3 regions of the Virgibacillus sp. GM2-2 genome follow, and region 2 is predicted to be linked to each of the others. Evidence: riboswitches for the same ligand, from Rfam matches in the RefSeq annotation. Region 2 holds a riboswitch; each other region holds the start of a gene.

Region 1 (10,277 bases), on a different contig from region 2:
TGATTACCTCGGCAAAAGTTAAACGTTCGAAGTTTTCTTTCTTTTTTCGCTCAATTCGGATAGTTCCAACACGCTCAATTGTACTAACTAAGCCTTGATTCTCCGCTTCTTTTATTGCTCTATAAGCAGTCCCTTCACTAACGTTTAAGTCTTTCGCTACTTGACGAACAGATATTTTTTTTCCGATTCCCAAAGAACCTATATGCTGAATAATTTGTTCATGTTTCGTTGCCATTGGTCCTCACCAACTTTCAACTGTACTAGTCAATTTCATAGTGTTAATTATACAGTTGAATTGGCCAAACCTCAATGTTAAAGCCTTTGACGTACTCTAGTTCTTTCCTGTTCCATAGATGGAGGTTCTGTAATTCGAAAAAGTGTTGCACTATTCGCTGCAACAACTAATAGTAAGAAAATTAACCACATTCCCCAGAACAATGCCTCCATCTGTGTTGTTGCTGTAGGAATAACTGGCCATGCAAAATATAAAAAAAAGCAAGCTAATAATAAACGTAATACTGCGTAATGTCGCATAAAACTCCCTCCTTGTCCTATGGTTTACCATATGATTCAACGACTCAATTCAGAACTTGGTAAAAAGTAGTTTTTTCCAACTAGGATAAAGAACAAAAAAAGAGTGAATAGTAAGGAATAGTCTATGTTTAGAGAGGAAGCTTGCACAATGAAAGGTAACGAACAACAGAGCAATGAAGTCCACGATAAAAGATGGGCAATTGTTTCGATGGCATCAATTCCATTAATTATGACCTTAGGAAACTCGATGCTAATTCCCGTTTTACCTATTATGGAGACGGAATTAGGTATTTCAAAGCTACAATCCAGTTACATTATTAGTGTTTATTCAATCGTAGCTATATTTCTTATACCAATAGCTGGATTTCTCTCTGATCGATTCGGAAGGAAAGTCGTGATCATTCCTTCTTTAGCCATTGCGGGGATAGGAGCTTTGTTAGCAGGGTTTGCGTCCTGGAAATTAGATGAACCATTTTTAATGATTATTGTTGGAAGAATTCTTCAAGGTATCGGCGCCTCCGGAACAGCACCAATCGTTTTACCGTTAGTAGGTGATATTTTTCAAAAGGATAAAGATGTTAGCTCTACGCTTGGTATTATAGAAACGTCTAATACTTTTGGAAAAGTATTAAGTCCAATACTAGGTGCGGTACTAGCGGGAATGATTTGGTTCTTACCATTCTTCTCTATACCGATATTTTGCATTATTTCTATTTTACTTATCCTATTTTTGGTCAAAAAACCAAAGGATGATAAAAAGGGACCAAAATTTAAAGAATTTATGAAAAATACAAAAGAGGTGTTCCATAAACATAAACGATGGCTACTATCTATTTTTGTTATTGGCGCTATATTAATGTTTATTTTATTTGGCATTTTATTTTACCTCTCTAGCATTTTAGAAGAGGTATACGATTTTAAAGGTATAAAAAAGGGATTATTTCTTGCTATTCCCCTAGCCGCACTTTGCTTAGCATCGTACATTACCGGTAAGAAAATAAAAGACAATTTAATTATGATGAAATGGATTACTTTTATTGGAATTGTTGTGGCTGGATGTGCTGTAGTTGCAGTCCGATTTTCAGAGCAGTTTATTTACTTAATCGTTGTTTTTCTTATTTGTGGTGTTGGAATCGGCGCAGTTCTTCCTTGTATGGACGCTTTAATAACGGAAAGTATAAAGAAGAGTGTTAGAGGAACGATTACAGCGGTCTATAGCTCCGCACGATTTGTCGGTGTTGCAGCTGGACCACCAGTAATTGCCATATTAATGAAACAGAATTTAACCTGGTTAGTAAGTCTGCTTTCCATATTAGCACTTATCGCTGCTTTTTTAGCCTTTAAAACCATAAAGCCAGAAGCAGATGGTGAGAAATAATTAAATCCTCCCACTTATGGGAGGATTTAATTATTATTTGCGTGAAAAGCTGTAAATGTAACCAGTAATGTAACACCATTTTCTGCTTCGTTTACGGTTAAACCTTCTACATTAAGTAATCGGTTCGTTTGATTAAACGCTGTCAAAAATTTGTTTGCCATCGCCAAGCTAGGGGCGGTTGCTTCTAACGTATAGGTTTGACCATTAATTCCCTTTGGTATCTCTTTACTCCGTTCACTCGACTCACCCTCAACGGTCTCGAGTAGATTAACTGTCACTCCAGACGTATTTGCGATTTTTTCGATAAGTAATAAAATAGATGCCGGCTCTTCGCTTAATGGAATTTGTTCGGTTACAGAATTACTTTTTGTCTCCTGATCATTACTCGATTGGTTGTTGATTTTTTCTACCTGATCCTGAAACAGTGCAACGTTATCCTTCATTGAAGCTAGCTCCGCTTGCATCGGTTTGATCAGTATCGTATAGGAAATAAAGTAAATAAGAGCACTCGTTACAATTAGCCCAAGTATGCCGTATAACTTTGTTTTAGTTAATGGTTTATTCATTGTTCCCAAGCTCCTTCATCAAAATTTCCTGATTAACAGTGATAGTTATGATGGCCTGGTACGTTGATTCATTCAATGAAATAGAGGTTAATTCTGCTCCCTGAATATAAGATTGTTGAAACAACGCTTTTACATATGCAGCAACATCCGTTAACGTCTTGAATTGCGCTTCCATAACGATATCATTCGTTTCCGTTACCTCATACGAGACAAACTGTTCTACATTAGGGAGTAACTCCTGTATATTACGATAGAGTTTTACATTAGGGACAGTCATTGATTTAATTATGTTAACGTCCGAAATCAATTGTTTCTTCAGCTGCTCATCAACTAGCTTTTCCTGATTTTCCTTAAGTGTATTTTCCAATTGTTCCAACTTGGATGATTGTTGTTCAATCTTAGTATCGTAATGATGTTGTTGAAACAAAATGATGCCTACAACAATTAACAGTAAGATGAAAAAAGCTGTCCCAAGCTTTATAAAGGGGGCGTATTTATTCGGTTGTTTCTCTAGCAGATTGATTTCTGTATTCATTACTATTCCCCTTTACGCCTCTTGTTTTAGAGCAAGGCCAAGTACATCAATAAATCGGATATCCGTTTCTTGGTTTTCATTTAACTCATCAATTAAAACAACAGGGATCGATACACGAGATTCCATTTCATTTTTGACCAGATCTAAAAAAGGAAAATCACCAGATATCAATAACTTAGTGATACTTGAAGCTCCATTCGTTATGTTGAACTGGTAAAAATCGATTATTCGATTAATCTCAATGATTTGCTCGTTAATTAGCTCGATAGCAAGCTGTTCATCAATCTTTTCTTTGGTAGTTTCCAAACTTCTATATCGTGTAAATATGGCTTTATGTTTATTAAAAGCTGTCAAAATCAACGAATCAACATTCCAATGAATCAGTAACACATCATCATTTTTATTTTTTTCATGAAGATAATAATAACGGTAAATGGATAACGACGTAAGATCAGCCGCCTCAACCTTTAACCCCGCATCATGAAAAACGGAAACAAATTCGTTAAGTTTCTCTTTTGGATAAGCAAATAATAAAACGGTTTGTTCTTCTTTATTGGTGTCTAGTATTTCTATATCGATTGCTGGATTACCAAACGGAAGGTGAAAGCTATTTCCTATTTGCGTTTTTATATACCCTTTTACCTCTTCTCCTGAAAGTGCTACAGGCACATTCAACTCACGAATGACAACTGTATCATCTGGAACACAAAAAAAAAGTTTTTTTCGCTTCCATTTTTGTTTATGTACAAGTTGATTAATGATTTCAAGTAAAGCTGCTCTATTCATAATTTTTCCGTCTTTTACTGTACCTAGTGGTAATTCTACTTCGCCTTGTTCAACAAGACCATCTAATGATGCGTTTTTATGGTACGAGTAACGCAAAACACGATTAGTGATTACAATGTTTACTCTACCATTTACTCCGATTGCCATCTGCTCTACACCTACTTACAGTAAAAATTTTGTATACCAATCAATAATAGCAGGGCCATAAAAGTAGGAAATGATGCTCGCAACCACAATGTATGGTCCAAAAGGTATTGGCTGTTTCCGATCGACCACCATACATAATAGCAACACAGTACCTACGATAGCCCCGATGATTGTTGAAAGGAAAAATACCAATAAAATTCCTTTTAAACCTAACACGATCCCTAGAACACCGAACAACTTCATGTCTCCTGCGCCCATACCACCTTTACTTATGATGATGATTAATGCAGTAATTCCAAGTCCTGCAACTGCTCCTGTTAGCGAAGTAAACCATGGATCAAGCGGTTGTACTATGCGCAAAACGATAAATATCGGTAAAAAGAAAAGAAGTATCTTGTTCGGTATTAACATATATTTTATATCGGCTACAAAGATAATCATTAGCATGGAAATGAGCATGAATGCGGTGACTAATTCGAGCTCAGTTCCAATTCTAAGATAGGATAGAGTAAATAATAAACCAGTAGCCAACTCACCGATAGGATAAATAATGGAAATTGGTGATTTACAATGCCGACATTTTCCTCCCTGTAAGACATATGACAATACAGGAATCAGTTCGTACCATGCAAGCGAATTCTTACACCTTGGACAGCATGAACGTTCATTGGCAAAAGGTTGTTTTAATGGTAACCGTAACCCAACTACATTAAAAAAAGATCCAAAGATTAATCCAAGGATAAAAAATATGATTGATAGTGCAATTTCCATTGTGTTTCCCCTTAACTATGTATAATGGAAGAAAACGCCTTGCAACAAATGATGCAAGGCGTTGAAAATATAATTGAAATTTATTCTTCTTCCTCTTCAGGTTCTTCTGGGTTAGAAGTATCCGTACCACCGAATACCCATTCATTTCCTACTTTGGCTACAGTGTCACTTTCTGAAAAACCTTCTGGTACATTTTCTAAATATCCATCATCTACAAGGTCTTTAATAGAATATTCATCTTTACCTTTATCACCAGCTGCTACATTTGCTAATCTAGCGGCATTTTCAATTAGCTCTTGACTAGCAGTATCAGCTTTTGTCTCTGCATCATCGATAATTCCACCTATCGTCGGAACCGCAATTGCCACAACAATTGCCAAAATCGCAATAACCGCTAAAAGTTCAACTAATGTAAAACCTTTCTCTCTCTTTAACATTTTCTTTAATCGTTCGACCATGTTGACCCCACCTTTTTATAGATCGATTATTCCATAGACCCAGTTGGTCGGTTGCACTACTGACTCCAGATTATCTCAGTGCCCATTCTATCGATAATCTATCATTGTCTCCTACTTTCGTCTTATAGTCTATTATAGTTTACAATCTGACAAATATCTACCAGTTTTACTGAAAATTTTCAAAAAGTGAAAACATTGGTATGACTACTGCCATGATAATACTTCCGACCATTACTGTTAATACAATTATCATTAATGGCTCTATTAAAACTTTAATTCTATTAGACAGTTGTTCTACTTCTTCCTCGTAGAACTCAGCGGCTTTCATTAACATATGGTCTAATGTCCCTGTCTTTTCACCGATTTGAATCATCTGTACGACCAATGCTGGAAAAGCCCAGTGATTCTTCATTGGATTCGTTAATGATTCACCAACTTCTAATGACTGCCTTGATTTCGCTAACGCGGACTGTATAACGCGATTTGCTACTACTCGTTCGGTTATTTCGACAGATCGAATAATTGGGACAGAGCTATTAAATAAGGTGCTAAGTGTCTGCAACATTCGAACCAATACACCTTTATGGACTAATACACCTACAAACGGAAACCTCATTTTAATTACATCCATCCGATAGATGAAACTGTCAAACTGCATAAAATATTTATACAATAAGGCTCCCATGGCAATAAGGAGAAAAAGGATCCACCAATAAGTTCCAACTAGTTGACTTAATGTAATGATAAATTGTGTGTAAGGTGGAATATCTTCCCCAAAAGACTGGAACATACTAACAAACCTTGGAACGATAAAAATGAGTAAAAATGCACTTAAGAATATAGTAATGATTCCAACTACACTTGGGTAAAGCAATGCAGAAACTACCTTTTGTTTATTCCGATATTCTTTTTCATAGTAATCTGCCATTTCGTTTAAAATTTCGTCTAGCTTACCACTAACCTCACCTGCATGAATCATATTCACTAATAGAGAAGGAAAGACTTTTGGGTGTCGCTCAGCTGCCACTGAAAGGGATTGACCATTCTCTAACTGCTTGTCTATATCGGATAACGCTTGACGTAAGGCATAATTATCGGTTTGTTTTACCATCGTTTTTGTAGCATCTGAAATAGAAATCCCTGCACGGATTAGCGTTGAATATTGTCGTAAAAATACTACAAAATCCTTATTTTTTACTTTTTTATTTAATATAATGTCTTTATTCCATGGTTTTGTTTCAGAAATATCAAAAATAATATACCCTTCGCGTTCAAGCGATTTAATCGCTTCTTCTCTTGTGTCTGCCTCCACTTTACCGCTAATTTTCTGCCCTGATATTCTTTTACCAGAATATTGAAAGTTCATCTTTTACAAATTCCTTTCTTGTATAAAAGGAGCAATTGTATCATACGAAACTCGGTCTTCTTGTAATAACCGCCTAAGATCCATTTCAAGTGTATGCATTCCATATTCTTTTGACGTTTGCAATACATTCTGAACCTGATGTAACTTCTCATTTCGAATCAAGTTTTTTACTGCAGAATTGTTTACTAACACTTCTGTCGCTACAACGCGGTCTGTCTGATCCTTCGTAATCAACAACCGCTGCGAAATAACTGCTCTTAAGATAGACGATAACTGTATCTGAATCTGAGCTTGTTGGTTTGATGGAAAGACATCAATAATTCGTTCAATAGTTGAAACAGCATCCGTCGTATGAAGTGTTCCGAGCACTAAGTGGCCAGTTTCTGCAGCTGTAATTGCTGTCGAGATTGTTTCTAAATCACGCATTTCCCCGACTAAAATGACATCTGGATCTTGACGTAAGCTTGAGCGCAGTCCATTCGCAAAACTATTGGTATCAAATCCTAACTCCCTTTGGTCAATGACACATTTGTCATGATTATGCATGTATTCAATTGGATCTTCCAGTGTAATAATGTGTTTTCGCATGGTTCGATTCATATAATCAATCATTGCAGCAAGGGTTGTGCTTTTTCCACTTCCAGTTGGGCCGGTTACTAGAATCAAACCTTGTGGATGTTCAACTAACTGTTTTACAACCTGTGGTAAATATAATTCCTCAATTGATGGAACTGTTCTCGGAACTAACCGAATCGCTAATGAAAGCTGTCCACGCTGGTAAAAAGTATTGATACGAAAACGGGAAACACCATTAATTCCATATGTAAAATCCAAATCTCGATTTTCGTCTAGCTGTTTCCAATGTTTTTCAGATATAACTTCTTTTACAATTTGATACGTATCCTCGGGTCTTAATACGTCAAATTCCTGTATTTCTAAATTTCCATTAATCCGGAAAATTGGTGGTTTTCCGATCGTAAGATGAACATCCGAAGCCTTTTTATTGTATGCTACCGTTAACCAATGATCAAAGTGTTGACGCATATAATCCCCCCTAGATGTTAATAGATACCTGCAGGATCTCTTCCATAGTGGTTAACCCTTTTTTAATTTTGGCTAGTCCATCTTGTAACAATACAGCATTGTTTTGTTCCTTTAAATATGCTCGAACCTGTGACAGCGACTGATTATTCAATAGCATATTTTTAATTGTCTCATTAATCACGACTACTTCTTGAACCGCTATCCTTCCACGATAACCTTGTTGATGACAGCTATTACAACCTCTACCATAATGTAATTTTTCCACCGTCATCCCATTTTTACGGAATAAATCTTGTTCCATTTCGGTCGGTTGACGTTCCGTTCTGCAGTCACGACATATTTTTCTAACTAGTCGTTGAGCAACTATTCCATTTAACGAGTTGACTACCAGATATGGCTCAATTCCCATATCTATTAATCTAGGTACCGTATCAACTGCACTGTTAGTATGTAATGTACTAAACACCAAATGTCCAGTCATTGACGCGCGAATTGCTATTTCAGCCGTTTCTTGATCTCGTATCTCACCAATCATGATGATGTTCGGATCCTGTCGTAGAATGGATCGTAGTCCAGTAGCAAAATCCAATCCTATTTTACTATTAACTTGAACCTGGTTAATTCCTTCTAGTTGGAATTCAACCGGATCTTCAATAGTTAAGATATTTACATTTTCCTTATTTAAGTGATTAATCGATGCATATAATGTAGATGATTTACCTGATCCAGTTGGGCCAGTTAACAGAATAAGCCCTGATGGCTGTTCAATTAAGTTTAAGTAGCGTCTGTAATTTTCTTCTGAAAAATTTAATTCACTTAATTGCATTAATGCATTTTTTAAATCTAATATACGAATTACTACTTTTTCACCATAAACCGTAGGCAAACAAGAAATACGCAAATCAACTGGAGTTACTCCTACAGTTGTTTTAATTCTCCCATCCTGTGGTAGCCTTGTTTCGGTGATATTCAAATCGGCCAATATTTTTATCCGAGCAATCAACGAGTTTTGTAAATGCTTTTGTAGTACTTTTTCTGTCTGCAATCTACCATCGATTCGATAACGAATAAGAATATTTGTCTCCTGTGGGTCAATATGAATATCACTTGCTTTAAGCTGTACACCGGTGTTTAAAAGTTGATCCAATATTCGTATTACAGGGGCTTCTGCCTTATCTGTTGTTTGTTTTGTATTATCGTCTAGTTCCCCTTTGAAATAATACTTGTTAATCGCATAAAGAATATCGTCCTTAGCTGCAATTACCGGTGAAATACTGTGTCCTGTAGCCATTTCTAAATCATCGATTACGTAATAATCCATTGGATCTTTCATTGCAATGATTAACTCATTATCTTGGATTTTCAAAGGCATAATATTACTTTTTTGTGCAACTTCCTTTGTTACATACCCTAATACATTTTCATCAATTGGATAGTTATACAAAGAAACATGTGGTATTCCAAGCTGGAATTCCAGGACCTCAATTAATTGACGCTCTGTAATATACCCGCGTTCTAACAATGCATCTCCAAGCTTTTGGTTGTTCCCTTTATTCTGGAGCGTTTCATTAATCTGTTCATTCGTTACAAGGTTTGCCTCTTGTAATAAATCGCCTAGTCGTTTACGTGTAATCATCGTGAAACCCCATTTATGGTAAATTTATCGTTAATGTATCATTGATTGTCTTAATTTCGTCAAACGCTATTCCAGTACTTTCTATTTTTATAATTATTGTTTCGTCATCTTCTGTTATAGTTTTTTTCTGTAGCTTGAATGAATGATTTTCATCAAGCGTAACATTCAAGTCAAAATCTTTTAAAAATTCCTCGATTGGTTCTTCATTTGTGAAATTATCCACTTGGCTTCGATAATACTCGATTCCCATTTCGGCAATAAGCCGTGCATCAATCGTATGCTCGACAGTTTGTACCTGCTTAGCAGTATTTGTTAGCTGAAAAAATAGAGTCATAACAAATAAAAGAAGTAATGTAATAATCATCAACGTAAGGACAAGAGCAGCTCCACGTTCGTTTTTGAAGCTATTCATTGGAATCACCTTGTAGGTATGTATACGTTTCATTTGTGTTTCCTTCCGCTGATGTAACGTTGATGTTTGCTCGATATAAATTAAGTTCTTTTTCTTTAGTTGACTGGCAAACAAATACGGAAGTCGAATATACTATTCCGTTCAGTGAGTACGTCGGAAGTTCACCAGATACTGTATACCTTCCATCCTCACATTCCGGAATAGATTTTCCGATTAAATTAGAAACAATTGATTCTTCTTGTTTAACATCATAAACAGCCTGTTCTAATAAATTTCCTGCTGTCAGTTCTTGTTCAGAGTTATTATTCCATGCCAAAATTTGCGGGAATATTGGAAGAAAAACGACAATAACCATTCCCAAAATCGCAATTGATGCTATAATTTCAATAAGAGTAAAACCGTTACTAGTTGACTTGGAATAATTATTAATCAAGAAAACTCTCTCCTACACCGTGACTTTTCACCTATTATATCATGTAATTGGATGTGTGAAAGATGAAATTCAGACAATTAAAAAATGAAAATGGGATTACGTTAATAGAATTACTAGCAGCAATCAGTCTTTTTGCTATCTTACTAGTTTTATCGTCAACTTTAATCGTTCAATTAGCGGAAAGTGAAGAAAAAACAAGTGATTCTATTTC
Region 2 (10,277 bases):
CCAGCTGCGTTCTCAAACGAATGTGCTGTTTCTATTAATTTAGTAAGTGCGTGTTTCTCGGGTTGGTTATCCGCGTCGTATACACAAAAATATTCACCGGTTGAAATGCTAAGTCCATAGTTTAACACTCGAGATTTCCCTTTGGGTTCACCTTTTGGAACTTTAATGTGATGGATGTAGTTAAACGTTTCGTCATACTCTTCTGCAATATCTGCTGTTTTATCAGTAGAATTATCATTTAGAACATAAATGTTAAGTTCACCTGGGTAATCTAGTTTCACCATTGCATCGAGAGTGTTTTTTATGACGAGTTCTTCGTTGTGTGCTGGAATCAAAATATCTACACTCGGGTATTGGTTAAGCTTCGGTTGAGTGATTTTTTTTGAGCGATAATAAAGACCAGCTATCGTTAATAAACTGTAATAGAATAGTAGAATTATAAACAGTAATGTTGTGAACAGTAGAATTCCTCTTATGTTGAATAAGTCAAAAATAATACCAATAGCAGCTAATAACCCTAATGAGATTACTAGGATTAATATTATTTTCTTCATGATCTATCACCTGTCGTTTCACTTAATTCAGGTTGATAGCCAATCGTTTCTTTTTCATAAGTTAGCTTTGAAAGAGCTTCATGAGTAAACTTTTTTTCTAAGTTTAACCGCAATCGATTCTCTACTTTTTCCAACCCACTCCTTTCAATGTCCTGCAACAATATGGTTATGGTTACGTCATCCAGTTTTCCAACGATATCATAATAGGCACGAATAGTTTGGACTGTGCAATCAGCAATTTTGATAAAACTTATTTTACGCACGTTTTTTGGAAGGTTTTGTAGTCCGATTTTTACTATGTATCCACCTTCTTTTTTTCTTTTCATTGCAGTACTAATAATATTTTTTTGTTTTTCAAACTCACGATTTGTAAGAATTGTAGTGTCAATTATGTGTTCCTCTAACTCCTCAACGCGCTTCGATAAAACTTCATTTTTCCTTGCCGTAGTATAGGACCACTTTGATATCACATAGATTGACCAGATATTCAGGATAATTAAGCTATGTATGCCAATCCATTTAAGTTGGGAGGGTGTTGTCCAATTATCAATAAAAGCTAGTATTAAAGCCGAAAGGGCTGTGACTAGTGTAACTAATATAAATACAAGAAAGCAGACTCTATCCTTAATAGTGAAAAATACAACGACCGGAACTAAAAATAATAGAAAAAACGGATTAGGAATCATCTCATTGGTCAAATGATAAAGAGCCATAAATGAAAGGATCCACATGAACACAGGTATGGCAATTTTTTGACGTAACGTCATTACGAATCCCCCTTTTAAAAGTAAAACTATCACATAAACTATACCCGATAATATGTGGATATAAAAGTATATTATTGCTGGAAATAAAGGCATATTCTTGACAAATAAATAATTTTGCTTATACTAGTTGTATAACATATAAACAAAAGTTAATAAAATAAACAAATGTTTAAGTTAGGTGGTGAAGTATGAAACGAGATCTTAATGAAAACGAAGAGTTGATTTTGCGATTGATTAAAGAAAATGCATTTATTTCGCAGAATGAGCTTTCTGAAAAAGTTGGATTGTCCCGTTCTTCTGTTGCGAACCTAATTTCTGGATTGGTTAAGAAGAATTACATCTATGGGAAGGCATACGTTTTAAATGAAACGAGACCGATTATTTGTATTGGCGGAGCCAATGTCGATCGTAAATTGTATGCGAAAGAAGAAATTGTCTCGGAAACATCAAATCCTGTCAGGTCTTCCCAATCTGTTGGTGGCGTTGCGAGGAATATCGCTGAAAATCTTGGTCGTATGGGTGAAGAAGTGATTTTACTTTCTGTTAGTGGAAACGATTCTGATTGGAAACAAATTGAGGGCCTGTCGTCTCCATTTATGAACCTAGATTATGTGGCGCAGATTGAAAATGCTTCTACTGGTTCGTATACCGCTGTGTTAAACGCTGACGGCAATTTAGCGCTTGCTCTTGCTGACATGGATATATACGATTCTATTACACCCGAACTTTTAACAAAGAATAGCGCACTGCTACAACGGGCGAGGTGCTTGATTGTGGATTTGAACTGTCCAAGTGAAACAGTTGAATTTCTTTGTTCCTTTGCTTCAAAGCACCAAATCCCAATTGCTATTATTCCGGTTTCATCACCTAAAATGAAACGATTACCGAATAATTTGCGTGGTGTTACTTGGCTCATTTCCAATATAGATGAAACAGAAACATATATGGATTGTCGATTGGAGAATCCTTCTGATTGGGAAACAGCTGTTGGTAAGTGGGTAGACTTAGGTGTAGAAAATGTCATTATTACAAAAGGCGCTGAAGGTGTGATGGCTGGCGGAAACGATCAGCCAGTTCAGCACTTTTCTGCAATACCCACTCCAGATATTGTCGATGTTACCGGTGCTGGAGATTCATTTTGCGCAGGTGTGTTATATGCCTGGTTGAAGAAACGCTCATTTGAAACAGTAATTCAGTCTGGAATAATTAATGCACATCAGACGCTTCTGTCGACTTATACGGTAAGACAAAATTTATCAAAACATCAATTTGAACTCGATTTGGAGGAGTTAATATGAAAAAGTATGTAGTATTATCAGAAGAAGTAAAACAAGCTAAAGACGCTGGGAAGCCAATAGTGGCATTAGAATCAACTATTATTTCTCACGGAATGCCATATCCACAAAACGTTGAGATGGCGAGAAAAGTGGAACAAATTGTACGTGATAATGGTGCGGTCCCAGCGACTATTGCGCTAATGGACGGTAAAATTAAAGTTGGTTTAACGGAAGACGAATTAGAGATGTTTGGAAAAAGTGATGATGTGGCAAAGGTATCACGTCGCGATTTACCATACATTATAGCGACTAAAAAACTTGGGGCGACAACGGTTGCTGCTACCATGATTTGTGCAGAGCTTGCGGAAATCGAACTATTTGTTACAGGTGGAATAGGTGGAGTACACCGTGGCGCGGAAACGACAATGGATATCTCAGCTGATCTTGAAGAGCTTGCACAAACAAACGTTGCAGTTGTTTGTGCAGGGGCAAAATCAATTCTTGATCTTGGTCTAACAATGGAATACCTTGAAACAAAAGGTGTACCAGTAATTGGTTATGATACAGAATATTTGCCTGCTTTTTACACACGAAAAAGTGAATTCAGCGTGAATTTTTCAACAGACTCTGTAGATGAAATTGCGGAAACGTTAAAAGCAAAATGGGATTTAGGATTAGATGGTGGGGTAGTAATCGCAAATCCAATTCCGGAAGAGGATGCAATGGATGAGGCGTACATTAATGGAATAATCAAGGATGCGATTGAAGAAGCGAAGGAAAAAAATATTACTGGTAAGGATAGCACGCCTTTCCTTCTAGGGAAAATAAAAGAGTTAACAGAAGGCAAAAGCTTAGATGCTAACCTTGCGCTCGTTTACCACAACGCAAAAGTTGGTGCACAAATTGCTGCGAGTTTAACTTCAAAAAAATAATTAGAAAACTTGGCTTATCGCCAAATGGCGAAAACCTTAGTTGCCCTTATACTGAAATCCATAAGAACGTATACTTTCCTAGTCAGTGAAACAAAAACCAGGTATCGATATAGTTGAAGCGATACCTGGTTTTTTTATAAGATAAGAATATATAAAACCTGTCCAGCTCCATCGCCTAGACACTCGAGACATAAGCAGTCCACTTCCGTGTGGTAAAAAACAACACACTGCAGCGTTCTGCTTATGCTTGTCGTGTCTTTCAAGGCGCTTGTGCTTTTCTTATTCCAAAAGTCTGAAAAATTTGTTGAACTTTGTTGCTTGTTCGTATATACTTTACATAATTAAATAGATTAGTAAATTGATAAGGGCAAACCTGATGAAAATTAGGGACGCAAAGCTATAGGGGCTAAGGTGAAAACTAAGCTTGCCAGCTACCGGTTACTGGACGTAGCACACATCCATGTAAACGGGTGTGTTTTTTTATAACAAATTATGGCAGCCCTTGTTATAACAAGCTTCGGCATACCTATTAAGGACGAGGTAAATGCCGGGTTTTCTACTATGGTGAGAAGAGGTGGGTACGATGAAGAGTCGATTGTTTTACATATGTGTGTTAGCAGTAACGTTATTATTTTTAAGCGCTTGTGGTGACGTTGAGGCCGTTAAGAAAAAAGAAGCGAACGCGTCCGAATCACCAAAACAATTGGAAAAACAAGCATCAATTTATGAGAATGATCAATTCCCTGTAGTTGTTCAACAAACACCAGGTTGGCAGTTAACTAAAGAGCAGGTGGAAAAGGATAAGTTGATTGTTTCGTTTAAGAACGAAACAGTAAATGCAATAATTACTACTATTCCTACGTATAAAAGCTTTAACGAATTGAAGGACGAGTTCCTTCTCGGTGCTGGTGAAGTTGAAATTATTGAAAATAAGGAAAAACAACTTTCCTATAAATCAACGTTAGAAAATAGTATTCGCACTGATATTTTTTTAGATAAGCATCAGAATTTTACCTACATCTATACTTTTATGACACCGCATCAAGGATATGAAAATACGAAACAGGCTATTCATGATTTTTTAACTAATATCAAAACTAAATGAAAAAGGGAGTGGGCATGATGTTGAAACGTATTACTGGTATTACACTTGGAATAGGATTAGTTGTGGGTGGACAAGTTTATGCTGAAGACGGGAGTACTGTTGTAAGTCCTGATTCAGAGCTGTATGAAACCATTCGTTTAATGGAAGAAACGGAATATAAACTTACGGATGACATTAGCGATAAAGTTTTATTACAGGATGAATTTGCTGAAAATCGCTTAGAAGAAATTGAGCAAGCAATGCAAAATGGTGATCAAGAAACTGCTGAAAGGTTAGTAGAAGATTTTGAAGAGCTTGTAGAAGAACTGGAAAAAAACTTGATAGAAGCTGAAGAGGCTGGTGACGACCTTTCTGAAGTGGAAGACGAGGTAAGTGATGTGAAAACTAGTATTCTAAAGCTAACTGCATTACTGGAGCGTGCTGATTTTCCGGAAGAAGCAAGAAAAGGTATTTTACGAGCTTTAGAGAATCAACAAAAATCATTAGAAAATAAAGATGACGACAATGACGAGGCAGAAGAAAACGATTCGGATGATGAAACTGCTGAGATAGATGATGACCAAGTGAGTGAAGACGAAGAAGATGCTAATGAAGAGGCAGAGGAAAGAAATGAAGAAGCTAAGGAATTAAGAGAAGAAGCAAAAGAAGAGGCAAAAGAATTAAAAGAAGAAGCGAAAGAGCGTGAAAAGGAAGCTCGAGAAGAAGCGAAAGAACGTGAAGAGGAAGCACGAGAAAAGCAAAAAGAGCGTGAAGAAGAAGCTCGAGAAGAAGCTGAAGAAAGAAGAGAAGAAGCAAAGGAAAAGGCCGAAGAACAGAGAGAGCAAGCTAAAGAACGAGAAGAAAGAGAAAAAGATCAAGAAGATGAAGACGATGAACAAGAAGAGGATGAAAACGAAGACAACGATGATCAAGGTGAGAACGAAGATGGAGAAGACGATTAACATAGCTTGCTAGTTCAACAATTAAGGTGGTTGGTCTCTGATTAACGAGATCAACCACCTTTTATTCTGTCTTAACTGCTCGTAAAAGTACGATTCTGTTCAACTACCATTCAGTAGGGGAGAAAAAGAAACAAAACCCCATTAAATGAAGTCTCACTTTATTGGATCAATTATTTCTTTCAATTGACGTATTCGCTAGCTGTATGATGGTCATGTCGTCCATCGGTGGATTGTGAAGTCCTGCTCGCACATCACGATAATAGCGTTGAAGCGGATTTTGATTAGATAAGCTGCGTGCGCCTGCAATTCGCATAGCTAAATCAACAATTTCTACTGCATGATTAACAACGGATAATTTTACTGCTCCAAGTTCTGGCTTCATCGATTGTCTTTCTTCCGCGCTACTTTCATCCCACTTTTTTGCAACGGAATAGAGAAAGTGTCGACTTTCCATAACAAGTAACTCCATTTCCCCGATTTTCTGTTTAACATTTGGTAGATCAGAAATAGTGCCTTCAATGCTGTTCGGTGAATAATTGGTGGCAAAATTTACAGCATATTCCTGAGCAGCTTGTGCTATTCCTAAATAACATGCTGGAATATGCAGAAGCCAACCGGCAGCAGGTTTATTGCCAGGTGTTATATATTGAACAAGATCGCTCAAGTCAACCTGAACGTCCTTTAGCACAAGATCATGGCTTCCTGTGCCACGCATTGCGATTGAATCCCACGTTTCATCAATTGTTACGCCATTTCTTTCGCGTTTGATTAAAAAATTTCCTACCTGATCAGTGCCTTCAATGGATGCACTGACAACGAAGTAGCTTAAAACTGGTGCCAGTGTCGTAAATGTTTTTCTACCGTTTATTATCCAGCCAGAGGAGGTTTTTTTCGCAACAGTTTCTGGGCGTCCACCTCTAGTCGGGCTACCAGTAGCTGGTTCTGTAGCCGCATTATTTAGAAGTGCTCCTGTTTGTAAAACATCCTTCGCAAATGCTTGATATTTTTCCTTATCCCAAATCTTGTTTTCGCCTAAAAATTTTGTAATTCCCATATGCCAGCCAATGGCTAATGCCGTAGATCCGTCAGCTTTTGCAATTGTTTCCTGGTGGCGTAGCATTTCATACAGGGAAATTTCGAGTCCGCCATATTCTTTTGGAATAGTTAAAGCGGGATATCCAATCTCTTTTAACTCTTTAAAATTATCAAAAGGAAAAGAACTTTCCTCGTCATGTTTTTGGGCTCTATCTTTAAAGGGTGCTACTTTTTCTTCAAGTGCGGTAATTCTTTCATCTATTGTATTTAGATCAGATAGTTTCATTCGTGAACCTCCTAGAATTATTCCTACAAAATTAGTCGGATTTTATAGTATATTATTTCATTTTGATTGTGCCTGTGTAAAGTATATTGCTGGTATATTATTTTCGCGATAGTATTTCAAAATTCCCGAAATGAACCCGATATATACAGTATAGATAGTAGAACGTAAATCGGGGGTTATGATATGGATAAAGCATCATTTATTGGTGTAATTTTAGCTATTATTGCAATTGGTGTAGGAATGGTACTTAAGGGAGTTAGCCCTATTGCGCTTTTAAATCCTGCGGCGATTTTAATTATTTTTGTCGGAACTGCAGCATCGGTTTGTATTGCATTTCCAATGAGTACACTAAAAAAGGTTCCAACACTTTTTAGAATCATCATTAAGGAAGAAAAGAGTAAAGATATCAAAGAGGTTATTCAGATGTTTACGGAATGGTCTGAGATTAGCCGTAGAGAAGGTGTTCTATCGCTGGAAAGTAAGCTTGAGGAAACAAATGATACATTTTTATATTCTGGAATGCAAATGGTAGTGGACGGACAGCAGCCGGATTTTATTCGTGATGTCATGCTTGAAAAAATAGATGCTATGGAAGAAAGGCATCAAAAAGGTGCACAAATTTTCTCCCAAGCTGGTACATACGCTCCAACACTCGGGGTGCTAGGGGCAGTAATCGGATTAATTGCCGCTCTTGGTAACATGGAAGATACAGAAGCGCTTGGGCATGCTATATCTGCAGCGTTCGTTGCTACGCTAATGGGGATTTTTTCTGGATATGTGTTATGGCATCCGTTTGCGAACAAGTTAAAGGAAAAGTCTAAGAACGAAGCGCAAGTAAAGTATGTGATGGTTGAAGGTATTTTATCGATTGCGAATGGGGAATCGCCACAAATTATTAAAGACAAACTAGGATCCTATTTATCTCCTAAGGAACTATCAAAGATAAATCAGGAGGTAGAAGATGCGCAAAAAGAAACAGCATAAAGAGAATCACATTGATGAAACATGGCTTATCCCATACGCAGATTTATTAACCCTGTTACTTGCATTATTTATTGTCTTGTTTGCGATGAGTAGTATCGATGCAGAGAAATTTGAAGAGCTTGCAAAGGTTTTTCAGGGTGAATTCACAGGTGGTAATGGTGTTCTTGAACATAACGAAAGCCCTGTCATGAAACCGAATGAAGTACCGGTGGAAGAAAAGGAAGAAGAGGAAGAGAAAGAAAAGCAAAAAGAAACGCCAATTAGTGCTAAGGAACGAGAAATGAACGAATTAAAGGCATTACAGGAGGATATTAACGCTTATATTAATGCGAACAATCTTTCTGGCGTTTTGAAAACAAAGCTCGGTGGTGAAGGATTATTAATTACCATTGTGAATGATGTTTTTTTTGATCCGGGAAGTGCAGAAGTAAAAGAAGCTGGTCGTGAAATAGCAGGGGAAATATCCAATTTTTTAAATACAGACCCACCAAGAAATATAGTTGTAAGTGGGTATACGGATAACCGTCCGATGAATAATGAGGAATTTGATTCGAACTGGGAATTGAGTGCAATTCGGGCCGTTCACTTCATGCGTTTACTACTTGAGAATGAATCACTTGATCCGAAAAAATTTAGTGCGAAAGGGTTTGGGGAATACCACCCGATTGTGCCGAATGATACGGAAGCAAATAAAGCAAAAAATCGTCGCGTTGAGGTATTAATTTTACCAAACTATTAATCAGAGGTATCTAGTACTTATTGAAAGTATTAGGTGCCTTTTTTAATGGCAATGCAAAACCAATGTACTGTAATGACGTTTCTCTCTTGGCATGCTAGCGGACACAGAATGCGCTATTGTTCTTTTTTTGGCATATTTTATGGGTTGATCGGACACAGGATTCCTTATTCGATTAAGTCCATATAATTGTGTAAAAAGAAAAGACATCATAATTCTCCATGTTACAATGTTTTCAACCACGAAAAACGAACAGGAGGAAATTATGATGTCCCAAATCAATTTTACACTAGATTTTGAAAAACTTAAAGGTGACGTGTTAGACTCCGGTCTAAACGATGTGGTGAAGTCTTCATTAGTTCTAATTCTAAACCAATACATGGAGACAGAACGGGATCAGTTTATACAAGCCAGTTCCCATGAGCGTAACTCAGAACGTAAGGATTACCGCAACGGTTATTATGAAAGAGAATACCTTCTGCCAAATGGAAAAATTAGTTTGAAGGTTCCTCGCACACGTAGTGGTGGATTTTCTACAGACATATTCGAACGCTACTCCCGTTGTGATAAGGCTCTTTTACTCTCCATGCTGGAAATGGTCGTCAATGGCGTCTCCACACGGAAAGTCACCAAAATCATGGAGGAACTATGTGGCGAGTCTGTTTCGAAGTCAATGGTGTCCGACCTTACTCAAAAGCTTGACCCGATTGTCAATGCGTGGGCGAATCGACCACTTAACGTGATGAGTTATCGATATGTGTATGTAGATGCTATGTACATCAAAGTCCGTGAGGACCAGAAAGTGGTCTCTAAAGCCGTTTACATAGCTATGGGTGTCAATGATGAAAACAAACGAGAAGTAATTGGGCTAAAAGTGGATCACGCAGAATCCGAAACTAGCTGGTATGCGTTTTTCGAATCGTTGAAATCCAGAGGTCTACAATCACCAAGACTCGTCATTTCTGATGCACATGCTGGGCTTAAAGCTTCCATTCCAAGAGCGTTCGTTGGGACGAGCTGGCAGCGTTGCACTGTTCATATGTTGAAAAATATGATCGACACGTTGCCAAACAAGAATTCAGAGGAAGCCAAATCTGCATTAAAGGCTATTTTTCGCGCAAGTAATATGCAACATGCACGCACCTTAAAAGACCAATTTATCATGAAATACGAAGAAGAAAAGGGATACAAGAAGGCTGTTGCTATCTTAGATGAAGGCTTTGATGACGCGACACAATTTTATGCTGAACCCGAGAACTATCATGTAAGTTTACGTACCACCAATGTATTAGAAAGATTGAATTCCGAGGTACGTAGAAGAGAAGGAGTAATCCGTACATTCCCAAACCAGCAATCCGCTTTTCGGCTAATTGGCGCGGTGTTAATGGATTATGAAGATAAATTGGATCTTGGCAATCGAACATTTTTAAAAAAGTAAGAGGAAGTAAATGGCCGCAAATTTTAGGAGGGGGCCATGGCCCCCTCCTATCAAAAATCAATTAAACCTTATAGTGGTTGTAAATATTGTATTTAGCTTTTACACAATAATAAGGACTTGACTCCTTATTCAGGTAAAAACACGTTGTAGCTATTACTTTTTGGGTGAATAACGAATCCTGTGTCCGCGAACAGCCGTTTTCAGCCTATATTTGCACAAATA
Region 3 (10,277 bases), on a different contig from region 2:
CCAGCTTGTAAGCACTTTGCACGCATTGCATCCGTTATAAGAATCAATCGTTCACTGCCTACATTATCATAAATAAGTTGAAGCATCTCCATTGAAACATGGATTCCATCTGCAATTAATTCAGCACGTAATTCCTTTAATTGGAATACCGACCCTACAACCCCAATGTCACGATGATGGATTCCGGACATGGCATTGCATAAATGTGTAACTTGATCTACACCATACTCAATTGCCTGTTTCATCGTAGCAAAATTGCAATCGGTGTGACCGGCTGAAACATTTACTTCTGCCTGTTTTGCTGCTTTTATAAAAGCACCATCTAAATCGTGCTCAGGCGCCATTGTAATGGTCTTAATTTTATTGTTTGATAACTTTTGCCATTCCTGAAAAAGATTACAATTTGGTCGTAAAATATGGTGAACTGGTTGTGCACCTGCTTTACTTTCTTCGATAAACGGTCCTTCTAAATGGATTCCTACCACTTCAGCAAAACCCGGTTTATTTGTATAGTTAGAGACATTCTCAAGTACAGCCTCAATTGATTCTTTTGGTTGGGTAATCGTTGTGGCTAAAAAGCTAGTCGTCCCCTCTTTAGGTAAAACTTCAGCAATCGTATCGAGAGCAACCTCTGTCGCATCCATCACATCAGCACCGTTAGCTCCGTGAATATGTCCATCGATAAAGCCTGGAAGCAAGTTTTTTCCCTTTCCATCAATGACTACTGCATTTTGTGGGAAAACTTCTGGAGTTTCATCCTTTTGATAGATTGCACGGATTTTTGAATTTTTCACTACCAAACAACCTTGTTCAATTATCGTTGTTTCCATGTATAGGGTCGCATTATGAATGATTAATAGTTCAGCTTTATTCATCACCAGTCAATCCTTTCTATTCTGTTACGTTAGCACACAAACATATAGTTGTCTATACATTAAGGTATGTGTATACAACCCTAAGCATGTTTGTTAAAATCAATATAATTTACAGGTTCGGAAGGAGATACACATGATTAACAAAAATTCGCCTTTACCAATCTATTATCAACTTGAAGAGAAAATACGATTACTTATTCAAACAGAAGAATTAAAGCCGGGTGAGTTGTTACCATCAGAACGGGAGTATGCAGAACGGTATAATATTAGTCGTATGACGGTTAGACAAGCTATTACCAACCTTGCTTCTGAAGGATTGCTTTATCGTCAAAAAGGGCGTGGCACATTTGTTTCTGAAAAAAAGTTCGAACAGGATTTGCAAGGGTTAACAGGCTTTAGCGAGGATATGCGAGAAAGAGGATTAACACCGTCCAATCAATTAATTAGTTTTCAACTACTAGAAGCAAGTGAACGAATTGCTAATATCTTACAATTGAAAATTGGTGAAAAAGTTTACGAGATTAAACGTATCAGATATGCCAACGAATCCCCTGTCGCAGTGGAAACCATATATACACCGCAACAAATCGTTGGGGGATTGACAGCAAAAAATATTGAAGAATCGTTCTATGATTATATCGAATCAAAACTAAATCTCTCAATTGGTTATGGTGATCAACTAATCGAGTCAGCATTAGCAAATGCATTTGAAATAGAACACCTTCATGTAAATGAAGGCGATCCTATTTTGTTAATGCAACGTACAAGTTATCTTGATGATGAAAATGGCACTCCGCTAGAATATGTAAAATCTGCTTACCGAGCAGATAAATATAAATTCAAGCTGCAGATGCGTAGATGATGCAAGGCTTATCCACCGATATGTGTCGGTGGATAATTATGAAATTGGACGATATCTTGTCCAACCTTTATTCTTATGTCGATACGTAACCCATCCGAAGATAAGAAGCCATGCAAGGAATGCACCAAACATATCAAGTCCAACATCACCAATGTAAGGAGTCCGATTTTGCGTAAAACCTTGATGGATTTCATCTGATATCGCATAAAAACTTGTTAAGATATACGAAGCGCCTAGACTTGCTTTAAATGAAATTCGTAGCGTTTTTTTACAGGCAACATAAAATAAGCACATGAGAATAAAATAGACCGTGACATGCGCACCTTTTCTCACAAAAAACTCTACGAATCCCTCAATGCCTAAAGCCGCGACACTTACTTCGGATTGATGATAGGTAAATACAATGTTGTCAACAAAAGGAGTCAGAAACGAAAAATTAAGATATTCCGATAAAAATGGTTTGATATCCTGTTCTTGATATGGTGTCGCAGAAGAATAAAAAATGACACCCATCCATGCAATTGGAAGTAACCAGTATGTATACTTTTTCATGAAAAATTCCCTCACCTTACTAATTTTGTGCATGAAAAAACCGTATGCCAATTCAGCTCTACGGTCAAGACAAAAATTCAGTTATTCTTGTTTTTTTCTCCATTTATTGAATTCAAGATATTCTTTAAACTGTTCCTTTGATACCCCTGATTCCATTGCTTCTTGCACAATTTTTAACCACTCGTCATCCAATTGTTCATCTATATTAGTAGTTTGATCATCACGTAGTATATCGTTAACAGTGACACCTAATACAGCACCGACTTTTTCAATAAACTGGATCGATGGGTTCGACTGGAGATTCCGTTCTATTGAGCTTAGATATGACTTAGCCACTCCAGCTTTTTCCGCAAGTTCAGATATAGACATATTTTTATCTTGGCGCAGTTGTTTTATTTTTTCACCGATCAAGAGACACACACCTACCTTTAGTGAAAGTATATCACAAAAAAGTGTGTGGTTCTATATAAAGCACAACTTTAATGATTAATAGTTTCATCTTTTTTTGACTCGCTTAAAAACGACCTAACCTCCTCTGTTGTTATTCCAATCTTTTTTGCCTCCTGTAACAACTTAACCCATTCGCTATCAAGACCTGTCTGCTTCACTATTTTTATCATTGTTAGCCCCCATTTAGTGTTCCAGGTAACCCAGCCGCCGTAGCATTAACGCCGTAGACCTGTGATTTTGCGCCCTTACTTTTCAATAAGTTTGCCCTTTTCTGAGGAAACAATTTTTACTACTACTATTGTACTATATGCTTCCCAATTATAGGGTGTCTTGTTTTGTCATATTGCTACTAGTTTTGTAAAGAATAATTAGAATTTATGAAAAATATGTCCTTTGAGCGCTATTCCAACCGTTTCCTTCGATAACTCAATAGCGTGATACCACTTATTGTAATTAGCACAATTCCAATTAATAGATACGTAAACATTGAACTTGCTGTATCCGGCAAAGTGTTACCAAACCCTCCACTTGCAGCAGTTGCAGCGCCTGTTGTGTAAAGACGTAATTGAAATTCAGCCTTCAATGCCTGATATTCATTACCTAAACTTTCAGGAATATCTACTCTAAAATCTAGTTCATCCACTTCGCTTGCTTCGATTGTCCGCATTTCCAGTTCTGTGAATTCACGTAGTTTTCCTTCGTATAACACCTGATCGTCTAATTCAACTTTCAACAACAGTTGATTATAAAATTTTTCAGAACCGCTTAAGAACGCACTGCTCATACCATATTCAGCACTTGTTTCTCCATTATTAGTGACCGAATATGTCTTCGTTACCCAGTCTCCAGGTTTCAAGTTTTCCACATTAAAAAGTATATCGTTTGGCATTCCGTCGATAGCTACCTCTCCACTTGTAGCAGATACCGATGCAATTGGTATAAAAAATATCGTCGTAACCAAAATGAAAGAGAATATAAGTGTATACCAACGACGTTTATGATTCATCTGTATCACCCTCATTTACTTCAGAGTCAGGGACTTCCTCTTTAACTGCTTTTGTTTCTATCTTTTTCTGCTCTTCTTTTGGTTTCGATTCGTTTGGTTGTTTTGTTTCTGGTGGTACTTGTTCAGTCTCTTTTGGTTCCTGATTTGTTTCTGAAGTTTCTTCTGTTTGTTCAGGTTGTGGCTCTTCTTCTAAAGGTGGTTCAGTTAAAGTTTCCTGTTCTTCTTTGGTTCCTTCATTATTTTTTGAGGAATTCTCTTTGCTCTTTTTCTCGTTCTCATTTCCAGATTTTTCGGTACTATTATCTTTCACAGTTTCAGAGGTATTCTCCTGATTCGTACAATCTCCCTTCTTCACTACTTCAATTGTTTCACTCCAAGGATTTACGTCTTTATTTTCATTATTACCATTATCTGGCCCTGGATGCCCTGGACGTTGATATGCTTTAAATTTATAATTCCCAAGCTTTGATGTTTCATAAGAAAGTATGGTAGAATCCCCACTATCTAGAGCCTCAATAACTCCCTGACCTTCAGGAAGATCTAATTTTATTCCTCCCTTTTCCTCCTTAGGATTTCCATCCTCGGAATACCAAACTTCATACGTACTAGGACCTTCCATATCCCTATCACCAACATTTTTTAACTCAACTTTGATTTCTTGAGTTGGTCCACATGTTTCAACCTGTCTGTCTTTACTTTCTGCAAATTCCAAAGAACTCTTATCCCATGTATCTTCTGGTGGTTGTTCATCATCCCATTCACCAACAGTAATTTTTCCTTGAACCATCACAACATCATTAAAATAAGCCCGTGTATCTGACGTAAAAAAGACTGCTGAAAGAATGATCATATACCAAATGAACGCTACTTTTACAGCATTAATAATCAAATAGTACTTTGATCGAAATTTTCTAACCCGCTTACTGCGCACAAAAGTTCACCTCTTTACAAATCAAATTTTCCTTGCAATGTATTCATATATTGTAAATAAGAACATACTTAATATTGAAGGTAAGCATATGTTCGTTTTAAGGTTCAGTGTGTTTGTTATTAAGAACGTTAATTTGATTATAATTCAATATGCCAAGTTCCAAAACCTTTGTATTTACTTAAATAAACGTTATAACGAACAATTTACTTCTGTTTTTACGCATTTACTTCATTTTACTTAGCTTTTTATATTTTTTATAACGAACAATGCGATGTATAATAAGTGCATCACATTTCGAGGTGAGATAATGAAAAAAGTAGCAATTACTCTTCTATTGATTGGCATAGTTTTCTTAAGTATCGGTTCCTACCAATGGTTTCATACAGAATCTGCACAAAAGGATAGTCTTGCTGAAGCCCATGCTTTGTTAGCAAACAACAAGCAACTACCAACTGCGGAAGAAACGGTGGACGATCAAGATAAAAAGAAACCAATACAAAAAAAGGTCTTTACTCCTCAAACTGGTGATACTGTCGGAATCCTTTACATAGAAAGACTGGATGCGGAGTTACCAATTGTAGAAGGAACGGATGAAGATGAACTTGCAAAGGGTGTCGGCCATTATAAAGGTACAGCATATCCGCTTGAAAATGATCAAATTGTACTATCGGGACATCGAGATACAGTTTTTCGCAATATGGGAGAATTGCAACTCGGAGATACTTTAACTATTCGATTACCATATGGCGAATTTTCTTATGCCATAACAGAAACGGAAATTGTTGATGCGGATGATCGAACGGTCATTGCTTCTACTGCACCAAAAGAAGTTTTAACCCTTACAACCTGTTATCCATTTTCATTTATCGGAGATGCACCGGAACGGTATATAATAACTGCTCTTCCGATTGAAACTGTCGAATAAAGTGCAAAATTATGGACGAGATATTTATTGACATTTTTCGTAAAACAAATACAAATTCTAGTATAATATTACTAAAATTGATAGACGTAACCAATTCAATTCGTTATAATTTAACCATGTATTGACTATTTTGCAATGATTAGAAAACTTGGCGCTAAGCTCTAATGGCGAAAGCCTTATTTGCATTTATACTGATACCTAAAAGATTCAATCTTTTCCAATCAGTGTAATGAAAGTGTCCACGTTTAGTACTACTAGATTACGCCGTTTATTAACTAAAAAGTCAAGCTTATTAAAGGATTATTAGAGGAGAATTATATTGGTTACTAGAACTGAAAAACGTCAAACAAAGAAAAAACGAAAATGGCCATATTGGGTTGGTGGAATCGTTTTATTACTGATTTTAGCTGGAGGAACGTATTTTTACTATTTATATGACAAAGTGGAAGACACGGTGGCGACCATGCATGATCCACTTTCACGCGATAAAGATCCAGAGCGACAAAAAGAACTTGAATCGATTGTTCAAAACGAAAAATCTATTAACATATTATTGCTTGGAGTCGACCAACGGGAAAATGATGTAGGTCGATCTGATACGATGATACTAATGTCACTAAATCCGGTTACAAATAAAATGATTATGCTAAGTATTCCTCGTGACACGTATGTAAATATTCCAACGGTTGGTATGGATAAAATTAATCATGCATATGCTTTTGGTGGGGTTGATTTATCCGTTAAAACAGTGGAGAACACGTTTGATATTCCTATTCATTTTTATATAAAAGTAAACATGGAAGGATTTAAGCAAGGAATTGATGCAATCGGGGGCGTAACAGTCACAAATGACGATCCCTTTTCACAAGGTGGAGAACACTTTCCAACGGGATCCATTCATTTAAATGGCGAAGAAGCGCTTAAATATATCCGGATGCGAAAGGGAGACCCACGTGGTGACTTTGGTCGAACTGAACGTCAACGTGCTGTCATAAAAGCAGCCATGGATAAAGCAGCAAGTTTCTCTAGTATTACGAAATTTGGCGATATCTTAAATGTTCTTGGAGACAACGTAACAACCAACTTGAATATGGATAAAATCCAAACGTTATTTACCGATTACCGAGAAACAAGAAGTAATATTAAGACACTTAAAATAAGTGGAGAAGGCCAAACTATAAATGGCATTTATTACTACGTTGTTCCGGAAGAAGAATTTAATCGAATCTCTCAAGTAATTAAAGAGCATATGGAAGCAAAGTAACAAACTAAAAGAAGTCATTCTGTCACTAGAATGACTTCTATCTATATATAAGGTGGGGGTAGTATGAAGAAGTTATTATTTCTAGCGATAGTATTATGTATAGCTTTAGTAGCTTGTTCGAATGAGGAAGTTTCACCGAACGATCGGTTTGAGAAATACGTTAGTAACTGGCAAGACAAAGATTTTTCCAAAATGTATGACATGCTTACAAAAAAAGCAAAGTCTACGTATCCTCCAGAAGAAGCAGTAGATCGATTCACTAAAATCTATGAAGATATAGAAGTAACGGATTTAAACATTTCGTATGAAAAGTTAAACGAAAAAGAGGTAGAAAAGGCTCTTGAAAAAGGGGAAGCTACCTATCCATTTATGGTTGAGATGAAAACAATCGCAGGACCAATAAAATTTGAATATAAAGCACAGCTTGTACAACAAGGTGAGGAAGAAAATAAAAATTGGTATGTGAAGTGGAATCCAGGATTTATTTTCCCTGAGCTAAAAGATGGTGGAGACATCGCAATTGAAACAGAACAGCCAAGACGCGGTGAGATACTTGACCGCAACCGAAATCCACTCGCCATTAATGATATTGTATACGAAATTGGGATTATACCTGAGAAGCTAGCTGGTGAATCTACTAAACAAGAAATTGCAAATATTCTAGAGATGGATGTAGAAACAATCAACGATAAGTTAAGTGCGGATTGGGTAGAACCAAATTTATTTGTACCAATTACGAAACTTCCAACCACTAGTGATAAGTTAGAGAAGTTATGGGCAACTGGAGCAGTCGCTGGTAAAGAAGTAACCGGCCGTGTATATCCTTATGGAGAAGCTGCTGCCCATCTAGTTGGGTACATTGGTAAAATTACTGCTGAGGAACTGGAAAAAAATAAAGATGGTACGTACTCCGCAAATGACATGATTGGCAAACGAGGAATCGAAAAGTTTTTCGATAAGAAACTCCGTGGTCAAGAAGGGGTAAAGATTATTATAGAACAGGAAGACCAAGAAAGTACTATTTTGGCAGAAAAGCCAGTCAAAGATGGGGAAAACATCGTACTAACAATTGATGCTGAACTACAGAAAAATATATACCAATCGTATGACGGTGAATCCGGAACAACTGCCGCTATAAATCCAAAAACTGGTGAGGCACTTGCATTAGTAAGTAGTCCTTCCTTTGATCCGAACGAATTTGTATATGGTATCTCTCAAGCAAGACTGAAAGCATTACAGGAACAACCGGGATTACCGCTAATAAATAAATTTTCGGCTACGTTTGTACCTGGTTCTGTGATTAAGCCAGTCACTGCTGCTATTGGATTGCAAAGCGGTGCCATTGATCCAAATAAGGGAATTGAAATAAATGGACTAACATGGAAGCCAGCCGAAGGTTTTGGAAATTATGAAATCCGACGAGTTTCTGAATCAGATGGACCGGTTGATCTAGCGGACGCTTTAATTCGATCAGACAACATTTACTTTGCTATGCAGACATTAGAAATGGGTGGTAAAACCTTTGTTAACGGTCTTCAAAAGTTTGGATTTGGAGAAGAAATTCCATTCGCCTATCCAATCGAAACATCAACCATTTCTAATGACGGAAAATTAGATGATAAAGTTTTATTAGCCAATTCCGGCTATGGTCAAGGTGAAATGCAAATTAGCGCACTTCACTTGGCAACAACATACACACCACTATTGAATGGTGGTAATATGATTAAACCAATCTTGTTGAAGGATGAAAAAACGGCTCAGGTTTGGAAAGAAAATTTAATAACGGAAGACCAAGCTGCCATTATTCGGGAGACATTACGTAAAGTAGTAACATCCCCAAAAGGAACTGCGAATGGTGCACAAGAAGCTGATTTTCCTATTTCCGGTAAAACTGGTACTGCTGAGTTGAAAAAATCAAAAGACGTTGAAGATGGTCAAGAAAACGGCTGGTTCGTTGCTTATCCTACTGAATCACAAGATATTTTAATTGCCATGATGATCGAGCATACGGAAGATAAGGGTGGAAGTGCCTTTGCTGTAGAAAAAGTTACGAATATATTGAGTGAATATAAGCAATAAAAACAAGCTACTCCAAAAAATGGAGTAGCTTGTTTGTTTATAGCAATTTAACTAGCCTATCAAATTCCTCTTTATCGCGTTTATCAAGTGCTTTATCGATTAAACGCATTATGTTTTCATATTCCAATTCACCAATAATGAGAGCGTTTTCATTTTTTACGTGGCTTTCATCCTCTTTCGTATCGTCTCTATAGTACGGTTTTACAATTTCATTGAGTTGCAATAAAAAGTCAGGAATGGAAACGAGTTCACTCATGGCAACCTGAATAACATCCTTGCCCTTTTGAAAAGCGAACAGTGCGTCAATATTTTCAACCTCTTGTGTACTACGGTTAATTCGAATTTCCTTGGCCTTGGTCGGAACAAACTGGTAAACCTTTTCGTTTATAAAGATTGCAAAATATTGATAAGCCAAAATCACTCGAACATATTCATGATCTGTTTTAATATAATATGGCTTTAACATTTTAACGGTCAACACTTTTCTCCACCTCCTGAATTTTGTTTAATTTAAATTTTCAGTTAATTTATTTTACCTAATTTTTACGAAAAACACAAGAGAAATTATTGTCGAAACGAAAATATTTATGTTCAGTACCTAGCACACTTACACAGTACTAGGTACTAATGGAACGCATAATTATTTAATTAAGTCTATTAATTGGTCTGTCGTACTGCTGAGTTCATCTTCATCAAGTGATTTCATTACGTCTTCGATTTTTTGCTGATAAACCCCTGCTTCTATTAGAAATTCGATTCCTTTTTTCATATAGCTTTTATATTCTCGATTTAAATTATCAATGTTATCCGCGTATTTTTCATCGGTACCAGGTGTAACTAATTCTTCATATAAATCAATAATTTCATCATTTTCTCGTTCAGGAAAAAATTCGTGTGGATCTGTACTGTCAAATATGCAGAAATCTAACTCTCTAACAAGAACCATATCAATACTGTTCGAATCGAAACTACAATGATACAATTCTACCTCATATCCTTCGTTCTTTGCTGCATGTGCAATCTTTTTCATGAAAGTGGATTTCCCAGTTCCTGCACGTCCTTTAATGAAATATGCTTTAGAAACACTCGTAAAAAGCTCTGGAACAACATTAACAACGCCATTCTTGGTATTTGTTCCGAAAAGACGGTGATAAATATAACCCTCCCCTTCATTGTTAGGAGAAGATTGGATAAGCTTATTAATATATGATTCTGCTACTTGATCTGCCTTATCGAAATTCATTTCATTAATGTATATTTTTTCAAGCTCATCATGAACTTTTAAGCCAGTATCGAAAGTGCTGTACGTTTCACTTTTAATCTTATCAATATT

What was found. Region 2 has a riboswitch for cyclic di-GMP ahead of ACY9Z2_RS00275 (hypothetical protein). Riboswitches for the same ligand answer to the same signal wherever they lie in the genome.
Region 1: linked by a shared signal. The riboswitch ahead of ACY9Z2_RS11300 (competence type IV pilus major pilin ComGC) and the one ahead of ACY9Z2_RS00275 (hypothetical protein) in region 2 are both predicted to bind cyclic di-GMP.
Region 3: linked by a shared signal. The riboswitch ahead of ACY9Z2_RS07590 (anti-repressor SinI family protein) and the one ahead of ACY9Z2_RS00275 (hypothetical protein) in region 2 are both predicted to bind cyclic di-GMP.

The regions. Positions count from the first base shown of each region.
Region 1 is NZ_JBUZWC010000008.1:68,261-78,537, reverse strand. It holds gene ACY9Z2_RS11335 (DRTGG domain-containing protein) at 1-235, opposite strand, end outside; gene ACY9Z2_RS11330 (hypothetical protein) at 313-534, opposite strand; gene ACY9Z2_RS11325 (MFS transporter) at 683-1,912, shown strand; gene ACY9Z2_RS11320 (hypothetical protein) at 1,939-2,478, opposite strand; gene ACY9Z2_RS11315 (hypothetical protein) at 2,471-3,013, opposite strand; gene pilM (type IV pilus biogenesis protein PilM) at 3,026-3,946, opposite strand; gene ACY9Z2_RS11305 (prepilin peptidase) at 3,962-4,717, opposite strand; gene ACY9Z2_RS11300 (competence type IV pilus major pilin ComGC) at 4,798-5,175, opposite strand; cyclic di-GMP riboswitch class II at 5,213-5,296, opposite strand; gene ACY9Z2_RS11295 (type II secretion system F family protein) at 5,342-6,541, opposite strand; gene ACY9Z2_RS11290 (type IV pilus twitching motility protein PilT) at 6,545-7,585, opposite strand; gene ACY9Z2_RS11285 (GspE/PulE family protein) at 7,596-9,221, opposite strand; gene ACY9Z2_RS11280 (hypothetical protein) at 9,235-9,633, opposite strand; gene ACY9Z2_RS11275 (type II secretion system protein) at 9,626-10,066, opposite strand; gene ACY9Z2_RS11270 (PulJ/GspJ family protein) at 10,129-10,277, shown strand, end outside.
Region 2 is NZ_JBUZWC010000001.1:57,643-67,919, reverse strand. It holds partial or broken gene ACY9Z2_RS00295 (glycosyltransferase family 2 protein) at 1-557, opposite strand, end outside; gene ACY9Z2_RS00290 (hypothetical protein) at 551-1,321, opposite strand; gene ACY9Z2_RS00285 (PfkB family carbohydrate kinase) at 1,510-2,619, shown strand; gene ACY9Z2_RS00280 (pseudouridine-5'-phosphate glycosidase) at 2,616-3,530, shown strand; cyclic di-GMP riboswitch class I at 3,887-3,969, shown strand; gene ACY9Z2_RS00275 (hypothetical protein) at 4,114-4,635, shown strand; gene ACY9Z2_RS00270 (DUF5667 domain-containing protein) at 4,653-5,576, shown strand; gene ACY9Z2_RS00265 (acyl-CoA dehydrogenase family protein) at 5,743-6,897, opposite strand; gene motA (flagellar motor stator protein MotA) at 7,081-7,881, shown strand; gene motB (flagellar motor protein MotB) at 7,859-8,620, shown strand; gene ACY9Z2_RS00250 (IS256 family transposase) at 8,886-10,055, shown strand.
Region 3 is NZ_JBUZWC010000004.1:226,818-237,094, forward strand. It holds gene nagA (N-acetylglucosamine-6-phosphate deacetylase) at 1-875, opposite strand, end outside; gene ACY9Z2_RS07575 (GntR family transcriptional regulator) at 1,009-1,737, shown strand; gene ACY9Z2_RS07580 (VanZ family protein) at 1,774-2,289, opposite strand; gene ACY9Z2_RS07585 (helix-turn-helix domain-containing protein) at 2,371-2,700, opposite strand; gene ACY9Z2_RS07590 (anti-repressor SinI family protein) at 2,769-2,909, opposite strand; cyclic di-GMP riboswitch class I at 2,931-3,015, opposite strand; gene ACY9Z2_RS07595 (LPxTATN C-terminal sorting signal domain) at 3,140-3,745, opposite strand; gene tapA (amyloid fiber anchoring/assembly protein TapA) at 3,735-4,676, opposite strand; gene ACY9Z2_RS07605 (class D sortase, LPxTATN-specific) at 4,984-5,601, shown strand; gene ACY9Z2_RS07610 (LCP family glycopolymer transferase) at 5,921-6,865, shown strand; gene ACY9Z2_RS07615 (penicillin-binding transpeptidase domain-containing protein) at 6,929-8,944, shown strand; gene ACY9Z2_RS07620 (IDEAL domain-containing protein) at 8,982-9,425, opposite strand; gene ACY9Z2_RS07625 (hypothetical protein) at 9,585-10,277, opposite strand, start outside.